2 regions of the Arthrobacter sp. LT660 genome follow, and region 1 is predicted to be linked to the other one. Evidence: predicted binding sites of a transcription regulator. Region 1 holds the regulator's gene; the other holds the start of a gene.
What was found. Region 1 encodes LexA, which represses DNA repair genes until DNA is damaged. Its sites were predicted from a motif close to TCGAACANNTGTTCGA; they were not measured.
Positions count from the first base shown of each region.

Region 2: the regulator LexA is predicted to act here: its motif matches at 1,700-1,715, upstream of AC0QSG_RS14360 (LexA family protein).

Region 1 covers NZ_CM149651.1:324,429-328,841, reverse strand. Annotated here, with positions in the region: gene AC0QSG_RS01510 (histidinol-phosphate transaminase) at 1-416, opposite strand, end outside; gene AC0QSG_RS01505 (LysM peptidoglycan-binding domain-containing protein) at 551-949, opposite strand; gene lexA (transcriptional repressor LexA) at 1,249-1,968, shown strand; gene AC0QSG_RS01495 (ATP-dependent DNA helicase) at 1,996-4,005, opposite strand; gene hflX (GTPase HflX) at 3,998-4,413, opposite strand, start outside.
Region 2 covers NZ_CM149651.1:3,077,930-3,082,342, forward strand. Annotated here, with positions in the region: gene AC0QSG_RS14350 (amino acid ABC transporter permease) at 1-499, opposite strand, end outside; gene AC0QSG_RS14355 (ABC transporter substrate-binding protein) at 506-1,417, opposite strand; gene AC0QSG_RS14360 (LexA family protein) at 1,739-2,143, shown strand; partial or broken gene AC0QSG_RS14365 (Y-family DNA polymerase) at 2,136-2,648, shown strand; gene AC0QSG_RS14370 (DUF1963 domain-containing protein) at 2,875-3,774, opposite strand; gene AC0QSG_RS14375 (hypothetical protein) at 3,841-4,326, opposite strand.

The sequences.
Region 1 (4,413 bases):
ACTCCTGCCGCGTAAGCGGTGTCCGTGCCGCTGGCCAGAAGCGGATACATGGAGTACGTGGGGGGGAACCCCATCGCGGTCCGTCCCGGGCCGCCGAAAGCCTGGAGAATGTGCTGCAGCACTTCGTTCGAGCCGTTGCCGGCCCAAATGTTGGACGGGTCGAGGTCGTGCCCGAGATAGGCCGCCAACCGTTCGCGGAGTTCCGTGAACTCCCGGTCGGGATAGCGGTTCAGGCCCGACGCGCACGCTGCCACGTCCGCGGCGATCGCCGCACTGACCTCGGGGGGGACGGGATGCGTGTTCTCGTTCACGTTGAGCAGAACCGGCACGTCCAGCTGGGGCGCACCGTAGGGCTCGAGGCCCCTCAGATTGTCCCGCAGCGGTAGTTTGGCCAGGCGTCGAAGCTGATCACTCACCGGACGATTCTAGTGCCGTCTTCACGGAGGGCTCCAATCCGCGACCCCGCGCCGGTCACAAACGGGCGCTGCCGGGCGGGCCGGACCAGTGGCGCAGATCGGGAGGCGCGGTCGGGACCGCGCGGTGTTGGCGTCTAGTCGCCGGTCGGGACAAACAGTTCCTGGCCCGGAACGAGCTTGGAACCGGCCAGGTTGTTCAGTTCGGCGATTTCGGAGATGACCTCGCGTGGATCGCGATTGGGTGCGAATTCGGCCGCGAGCCCCCAGAGGGTCTCCCCCTCGGAGACCGTCACCGTGTCGGCTAGCACGGGGGTCGCTTCGCCGGTACCCGCGGCCATCACGGGAGCCGTGAATACACCAAGGAGCACCAGCAAGGCCGTGGCTCCCAGGAGCACGGGGAGTCCGATGAGCAGGAAACGCCCGCGACGTGTGAGCCGCACCGATGCCTGCGTGGACGGGACCGCGTGGACTGGCGCGTTCGCCTCGGGGCGGGCCGGGGGAACAAAAGCTGCGGGAAGCACTATCTGAGCCATGACTTGCCTTTCATGTTGCTTCGCCCGCTGATTTCGCGGGAGGTTCCAGTCCGTTCGGGTTCGGGGCAGGCTTTCGTCTCTTCGAAACTCCTGTTCGAACTTATCTTCGAATTTGTTATGTTCCATTTTTAGCATCCCTGGACGACGATTGTCGAGACACGATCGAACAAACCTTTGAAAGCGGGTTCCGTTCCACTAGCGTTGGCGGAAAGGAAGCCAGTGGGATTGAGTTCACCACCGGGCACCGACAGGTTGGGCGGGCATCCGGCAACGCAGGGACGAGAGGCACGGGGCAGGGCATGAGCACAATGGAGAATCGGGCGCCGCGGCGGACACCGAAGAGCCTGACCATCAGGCAGAAGAAGATCCTCGAAACCATCCAGCGCGCGGTGGCCGATCACGGATACCCGCCGTCGATGCGGGAGATCGGCGACACAGTGGGCCTTGCCAGTCTCTCGAGCGTGACCCACCAACTCGCACAGCTCGAGAAGCTGGGCTACATCCGCAGGGACCCCCGGCGTCCCCGTGCCATGGAGATTCTGATGCCCCTGACCTTGAGCGACGGCGAAGTGTCCGCGGAATCCGCCGAGTCGAACCTGATGGCCATCAACGGAATGCCGGTGGCGGAACTGAGCACGTCGTCGGACACCGCAATGGTGCCCCTGGTGGGTCGGATCGCGGCCGGCGGACCGATCCTTGCGGACCAGACGGTGGAGGACATCATGCCGCTTCCGCGCCAACTCGTGGGCCATGGTGACCTGTTCATGCTCAAGGTCAGCGGGGACTCGATGGTCGAAGCGGCCATCTGCGACGGTGACTGGGTGGTGGTGCGCCGCCAGCAGAACGCCGAGAACGGCGACATCGTCGCCGCCCTGCTGGACGACGAGGCCACGGTCAAGACGTTCCGGCAGCGCGACGGGCACACGTGGCTCCTGCCGCAAAACCGCCAGTACGAGCCGATCCTGGGCGACCACGCGACCATCATGGGAAAGGTCGTCTCGGTGATGCGTTCGCTCTAGCGGTTGCCCGGCGCCGCCCGCACGCACCTAGGAACCGGCAAGCCGCTCCAACGCGCCCAGCACAGTCTTCTTGTCCGTCGTTGCCCACATCGGAGGCAACGAGGCGCGGAGAAAGCCGCCATACCGCTCTGTGGCCAGCCGCGAATCGAGGACCGCCACCACTCCCCGGTCGGAGGTGGAGCGGATCAGTCGTCCCGCCCCTTGGGCGAGACGAACGGCGGCGTGGCTTGCCGAGACTGCCATGAAGCCGTTTCCGCCGTGACGGGCCACGTCCCTGCTCCGGGCGGTGGCCAGCGGGTCGTCGGGGCGCGGGAACGGAATGCGGTCGATCACCACGAGGCGGCATGCCGGGCCGGGCACGTCAACCCCCTGCCACAGGGTCATGGTTCCGAAGAGGCAGGTGTCCCTTTCCTCGCCGAACCGCTTGACGAGGGCGGCCATACCCGATTCGCCCTGGCAGAGGATCTCTTGGTCAACCAACGGACGCAAAGCCTCCGCGGCCTCCTCCGCTGCCCGACGGGACGAGAACAACGCGAGCGTCCCCCCGCCCGCGGCGCGAATGAGATCCCCGAGTTCGGCAAGCGTCTCCGACGACACGCTCCGTGACGGCTTCGGCAGGTGCTTGGCGACGTACAACATGCCTTGGCGGGGATAGTCGAAAGGGCTTCCGACGTCGACTCCGGTCCAGCTGGGGGCACCTTCGCCCAGCAGGCCGAGCGAACCGGCAACCGGTTCGAAGGCCGCGCCAATCGCGAGTGTCGCCGACGTCAGGATGACCGTCCTTCCGTCGAACAATCCCTCCCGCAGACGGCCCGCGACGGATAGCGGGGCGACGTTCAGGGTCGCCGGAGTGGATTCGTCCGGTTGGGTGAACCCCTGTCCGGGAGTGAACGTCCCGGAACGCGATGCCCACAGGACCTCGCGGGAATCTTGGGCCGATTCGAAGCGGTCGCACTGCTCGGCGAGGTACTGGAGTTGCGAACGCGCCATCTGCCTGCCGCCGTCGACGGACTCGTTCCCCGCGGGTTTGGAGTCCGAGAGCGCCACCCGCGCGGCCTCGCGGATTTGACGCACCGCGGCGGCCTGCTCCTCGTTCAACCCAGAGGGCATCAAACCGGTGGGGTGCCCCTCGAGTGCGCGTTGTAGCGCCTTGCCCGCCTGGTTGAGGGCCTCGACGCTAACCGCGCAGTGTTTGCGCGCGGCGGACACGGCCGCGCCCACCAGGGCGACGGACAGCGGACGGGTCACGGAATTCGTCACGCGGTCTTGGAGTTCGTGGGCCTCGTCGATGATCACCGTGTCGAAGTCCGGCAAAACGGCCAGTCCCTCGAACGCGGCAATCGCCAACATGGCATGGTTTGTAATCACGATGTCAGCCTCGGCTGCGTTCTTGCGGGCAAGTTCGCTGAAGCACTCCTCAGCCATGGGGCACTTCTGCGCCCCCAGACAGTCCATGGCCGTTACCGAAACCTGGTGCCAGGCGCGGTCGCCCACTCCCGGAGTCAGGTCGTCGCGGTCGCCGGATTCGGTTTCCTCGGCCCATTCGCGCAAACGCACGACTTCCTGGCCCAGTGCGCTACTGGGGGCCGCCCCCGCGGTCAGCGGCATGGCCGCTCCGTCCTCGCCGAGGGCGAAGACCGCCCCGTCGTCCTCATCGGGATATCCGCCGCCAAGCTTGTACTTGCACACGTAGTTTGAGCGTCCCTTTGCCAACGCAACGTTCACAGGTCGCGGCAGGTGCGGACGCAGGTGCTCCAGCAACCGGGGCACGTCGCGGCCCACGATTTGCGCCTGCAGGGCGAGCGTGGCCGTGGAGACCACGACCGGCTTGTCCGCTTCCAGCGCATGGGCGATCGCGGGAACCAGATACGCGAGCGACTTGCCGGTGCCGGTCCCCGCCTGCACCAGCAGATGCCTGCCCGAGTCGAGGGATTCGCACACCTTCTGTGCCATTTCGTGCTGGCCAGCGCGGTTCTGTCCCCCCATGCCCTCGACTGCCACGTCGAGGAGCGCAATGACGTCCTCGACCTCAGCCATGTACGGTGAACCGCTCCAATTCGGACGCCAGGCCCTCGCGGACCTTCACGACCATCCGTGTACCGTCCCCGACGTGTTCGGTCTCGAGGATCTCTGCATCGGAGCCGTGGAGCCGGTTGACGATGTCCCCGCGGTCGTAGGGGATCAGCAGCTCGAGCCGCAGACTCGGCCTGGGTATCGAGTCGCTGATCAGCTGCAGCAACTCGTCGATGCCGTCGCCCGTCCGGGCGGAGACGACGACGTGGCGCGGCTCGCGCTGCCGGATCCGTTCCAACACGAACGGGTCCGCCACGTCCGCCTTGTTCAGGACGATGATCTCCGGGACGTTCTGCGCATCGACTTCCGTGAAGACCTGGCGGACGGCATGGATCTGCCCCTCCGGATCCGGATGCGACGCGTCGACCACGT
Region 2 (4,413 bases), 810 kb from region 1:
CGGTGACGAAGAGGTTGGTGAAGATCCCGTTCTCTATCGTGACCCACGGATCCATGAACGGGATGCCGATCGTGAAGACCGGGTAGATCAGCGCGACGATTCCCCAGAAGACCAGCTGGACGTACACGGGCGTGCCGCGGAAGATCCAGAGGTACAGCCACGCGACGCCCTTGAGGACGGGGTTGGGGGAGAGCCGCATGATCGCCAGCAGGAGTCCCAGGGCGATCGCGATGACCATGGAGTACACCGTCAGCTGCAGCGTGACGAGGGCGGCCTCGCTGATCCGCCGGTCGAAGAGGTACTTTCCGACGTCGGCCCATCCGTACTCCTCGCGCTGGGAGGCGTCGACGACGAACAGCGCCAGCCCGAGCACCAGCACGACGGCGATGAACATCCGCCAGGGGTGGCGCAGCGGGATGGCCGTGAGGGGCTCGCCGGCGTCCCCGGCGCCGAGTGGGGAATCGGGAGGCGCAAGCACCCCGCGCGTCTGGGGAACCACGTTCGGCTAGCCCTGTGCGGCGACGTTGAGCGCGGCGTCTTCCACGCCCCCGCTTTCGACGCCCCATTCGGCGAGGATCCGCGTGTAGGTTCCGTCGTCGATGAGCGACTGCAGCGCCTCCTGCAGGACCGGCGTGAACTCGCTGTCCTTGTCCACCGGAATCCCGTAGGGAGCCACCTCGAAGGCGTCTCCGGCCGTCTGCAGCTTCTCCTTGGTCTTCGAGATCGCGTACAGCGTCACGGGCGAATCGGCGCTCATCGCGTCCACCTGTCCGATGACCAGTGCGTTCGTCGCCTGGTCCTGGGCGTCGTACCGGAACATCTCGATGGGCTCCTTGCCGGCGTCGGTGCAGGCCTTGGACTTCGCCGGGACCTCGTGCGTGTCTTCGTAGGTCGTCGCCTGGACGGCGACCTTGAGGCCGCACGCGTTGTTGGGGTCTACCGTCTTGCCCTGCGGCGAGGCCCATTGGATGCCGGCGGAGTAGTAGTTGACGAAGTCGGCCTGCTTCTCGCGCTCCAGGGTGTCGGTGAAGGAGGACATGCCCATGTCCGCCTTGCCCGCCTTGATGGAGGGAAGGATGTTGTCGAACGTGCCGATGTCGAAGTTGACATCGAGGCCGAGCCGGGCGCCGATCGCGTTCGTGAGGTCGACCGACCAGCCGTCGGGATCACCGTTCGGGTCCTTGAACTCGTTCGGCGGATAGTTGTTCGCCATGCCGACGTTGAGCACTCCGGCCTCCCGGATGGAGTCCGGCAGCAGCGCGGCGATCTCCTCGTCCTTCTCCACGGTGATCGCCTCGGACGAACCGGATGCGCCGGCGGCGCCTTCCGGCGCCTCGGCCGCGCTGTTGTCGACGCAACCGGCCAGCAGCAGGACGGCGGCGGCGGCGATGGCGGGGATGCAGTGCCTGGATCTCATGTGTGTTCCTTAGTCCGTGGTGGATCGGCCGCGTCGAGCGGGGCGGATCGGGAGGCGGTGCGGTGCGCGGTGCGGTGCGCGGTGCGGCGCGGGGGATCCCGGCTGCGGTTGCGGCGGTGAATCGGACCGTAGGTCGGTCTGGGCCCCTGAAAGGCTTCCGGGCCTCTTGTCTTGGACCCGGCGCTAGTGGCGGAGCCCACTGCCGCCATCGTACGCCCGCGTGGCGCACGCCACTGTCACGCGACACTCGTGGACTCCGCCCTCCGGTGGTATTCTCTAGAATCGAAACTATGTTCTAAGGGGGTGGGTGGCGTGTTCGGAGTGGATCCCGCACCGCGCGGCGCGCCGGACCCGGAGGGCGGCACGCCGGGCGAGGCGACCGGCTTCCCCTCGCCCGCGCGCGACTACCTCCAGGGCGGGATCGACCTCAACCGCCACCTGATCCGCGACCGCACCTGCACGTTCGTCATGCGGGTCGCCGGGAACTCGATGGCCGCCGCCGGCATCTCCGACGGCGACGAGCTGATCGTGGACCGCTCGCTCGCCCCGCGCGACGGGTCCGTCGTCGTCGCGGTCCTCGACGGCGAGCTGGTGGTGCGCCGCCTGAGGCTCACCGGGCGCGGCGCGCGGCTGGACACGGACGACGGCGGCCCGGGCACCGACCTCGCGGAGCTGGCGGACCTGACGGTCTGGGGCGTCGCGACCCGCTGCCTGCACCATGTCTGACGGGGAGCGGTTCGAGGACCGGGCCGGGGCGCGGCCGCGGGAACAGATCGCGCTGGTGGACGTCAACAACTTCTACGTCTCGTGCGAGCGCGTCTTCGATCCGTCGCTGGAGGGACGCCCCGTCGTCGTGCTCTCCAACAACGACGGCTGCGTGGTGGCGCGCTCGGCCGAAGCCAAGGCGCTGGGGATCAAGACGGGGGCCCCGTGGTTCCAGATCTCGGCGTCCGCCGCGTCGTGGGGGCTGGTGGCCCGCTCGAGCAACTACGAGCTGTACGGCGACCTGTCGGCGCGGGTGATGGAGGTGATCGGGCGCTTTGGCGTCTGGCAGGAGGTCTACTCGATCGACGAGTCGTTCCTGGGGTTGGCCGGATCGGCGGCGGACCCCGTGGAGGCGGAGTCGCGGCTGTTGGAGACGGCGCGGACCGTCCGGGCCGCCGTCGCTCGGCACGTCGGTGTTCCGGTGTGCGTCGGGATCGCGCCGACTACCGGTACAGGCGAGTATTCGTTAGTAGCCTATTCGACCTGATCCCATTGGATCCCGTCGTGGAATAAGTAAGAAGGTAGTTTTCAGAATGCTCCTGCGTAGCCCGTCCGCGTCCGCAGGGGGAACCTTCACTGGGACGGTCCACTCTAAGCCCAATGCATTCGGTTGTGATACGTCGCAATTTATGACAATGAATGAGACGCCCGCGCATCAGCGGGCGTCTCATCTTAACCAGTATGGATCTGCGTCAGTCTGTGCGGATCAGGCACCAGGCTTTACTGAAGCGTTGCGCGTCAAGGTCGGACTGCCGCATCCAGACTTCAAGATTGCCGACATCACCGAACCAACCTTCCAGGAAAGTCCAGCTTTCAATGTCCAAAATCAATCGGTATTGATCTCCGTCGTCAAGCGGAAGCACATTTTCGAAGACCTCAACGGCGAGGGCACTGTTGCGATCCGGATGTCCATATACATGGCTGTAGGGAATGGGTTCCGAGATATCGGTGACCTGCCGTTGGTGCATCCATGTGCGTTGCAGGTCCGCGCCAGCTCTTTCGACCTGGGTGAAGAGCTTCTTGTCCGAATCCACAAAATTGTGGGCACCCGGAATCGTGTATCCCGGCATGGTCAGGGCCACTTGGCATACCTCGCTCGGTGTATCCAGGTCCTTCGGGGCATCAATCAGGACCGATCTGTCGGGTTCCGGAATCCAACGCACCACCCATCCACCGTTGGCCTTGTCCTCGGCTTCGAAACCGAAGGATTGAAGGTCGTGAAACACTTCGAGCACGCCTGTCTTGGGCAATCCCTCGCGCAGATCCGGCCACGTAGCCTTGTCGTCGGGGTGCGCGGTTCCATCGACCATGGCAAGATCCAGGGCAATCACGTGTGCCAGCGGTTCACCGTTGCTGTTCCGCGGCCACCCCTCCAGGGGTGCTGCGGCAGGTCCGCCAAACCAACACAGTTGGGCGCCTTCCGGCCAGACCTCGCGCAGTTCTTGATCGCCCGGTTCGAACGATTGCTCCGTAATGACAGGTGCGTAAGCGACGTCAACGGATTCGCCATTGACAATGCTTCTCAGCCATTCGTGTGCGCCCGGGTACGGGGCATGCACGGGAACCATGGAAAATTTCGACATATCCACCATCCAATCAAGTTTAGCGACGGCTTGCGAGCTACCCCGCGGGAGCCCGCAAGCCGGCGACGCGTGTGTTTAGAGCTTCACGCCACACAATTTGAGCAAATCAACACCAATTCGGTGCTGTTGCGTGAAGCTGAGTGAATGGAGGTGATTACGCATGGTGTTTCCACCGGATCTAATGCCAAAGGCATTGACGTTCTTGCGCGCCATCCAGCTATTGACGCATTTTTGATGTACTCGGGTGGGAATCTGGATGAGGTTCTGTGGATTGTGGATCGCTCGCGGGTCCCAGCTCTTCTTTTTTATGGTTGCTTGTTCCACGATATGGTGCCATTGGTAGCCTGGCTTTGCATTGCCGAATTTCCCCTTGAAGCGGGCGAACGTGGTGAATCCATTTCGAACCGTATAGGCCATCCCCGCGCGGATGGCCGTTCCAACGAAGGCTCGAAGAACATGTGGTGCGAGGGCTCGAGCTGCCAGCCCTAACCCAATTGCTATCAGTGGGAACGGATCCGCCGTTACAGGGAATGTAGCATTCGTGGTGTCAACGGACTGCACCAGTTTTCCGGCTTCAACAGGGAAGCTCTACGCCTTTTGAATCCACGGCCCATGGCCTATGCATTGCGATTGCGTGTGCGCAAACGG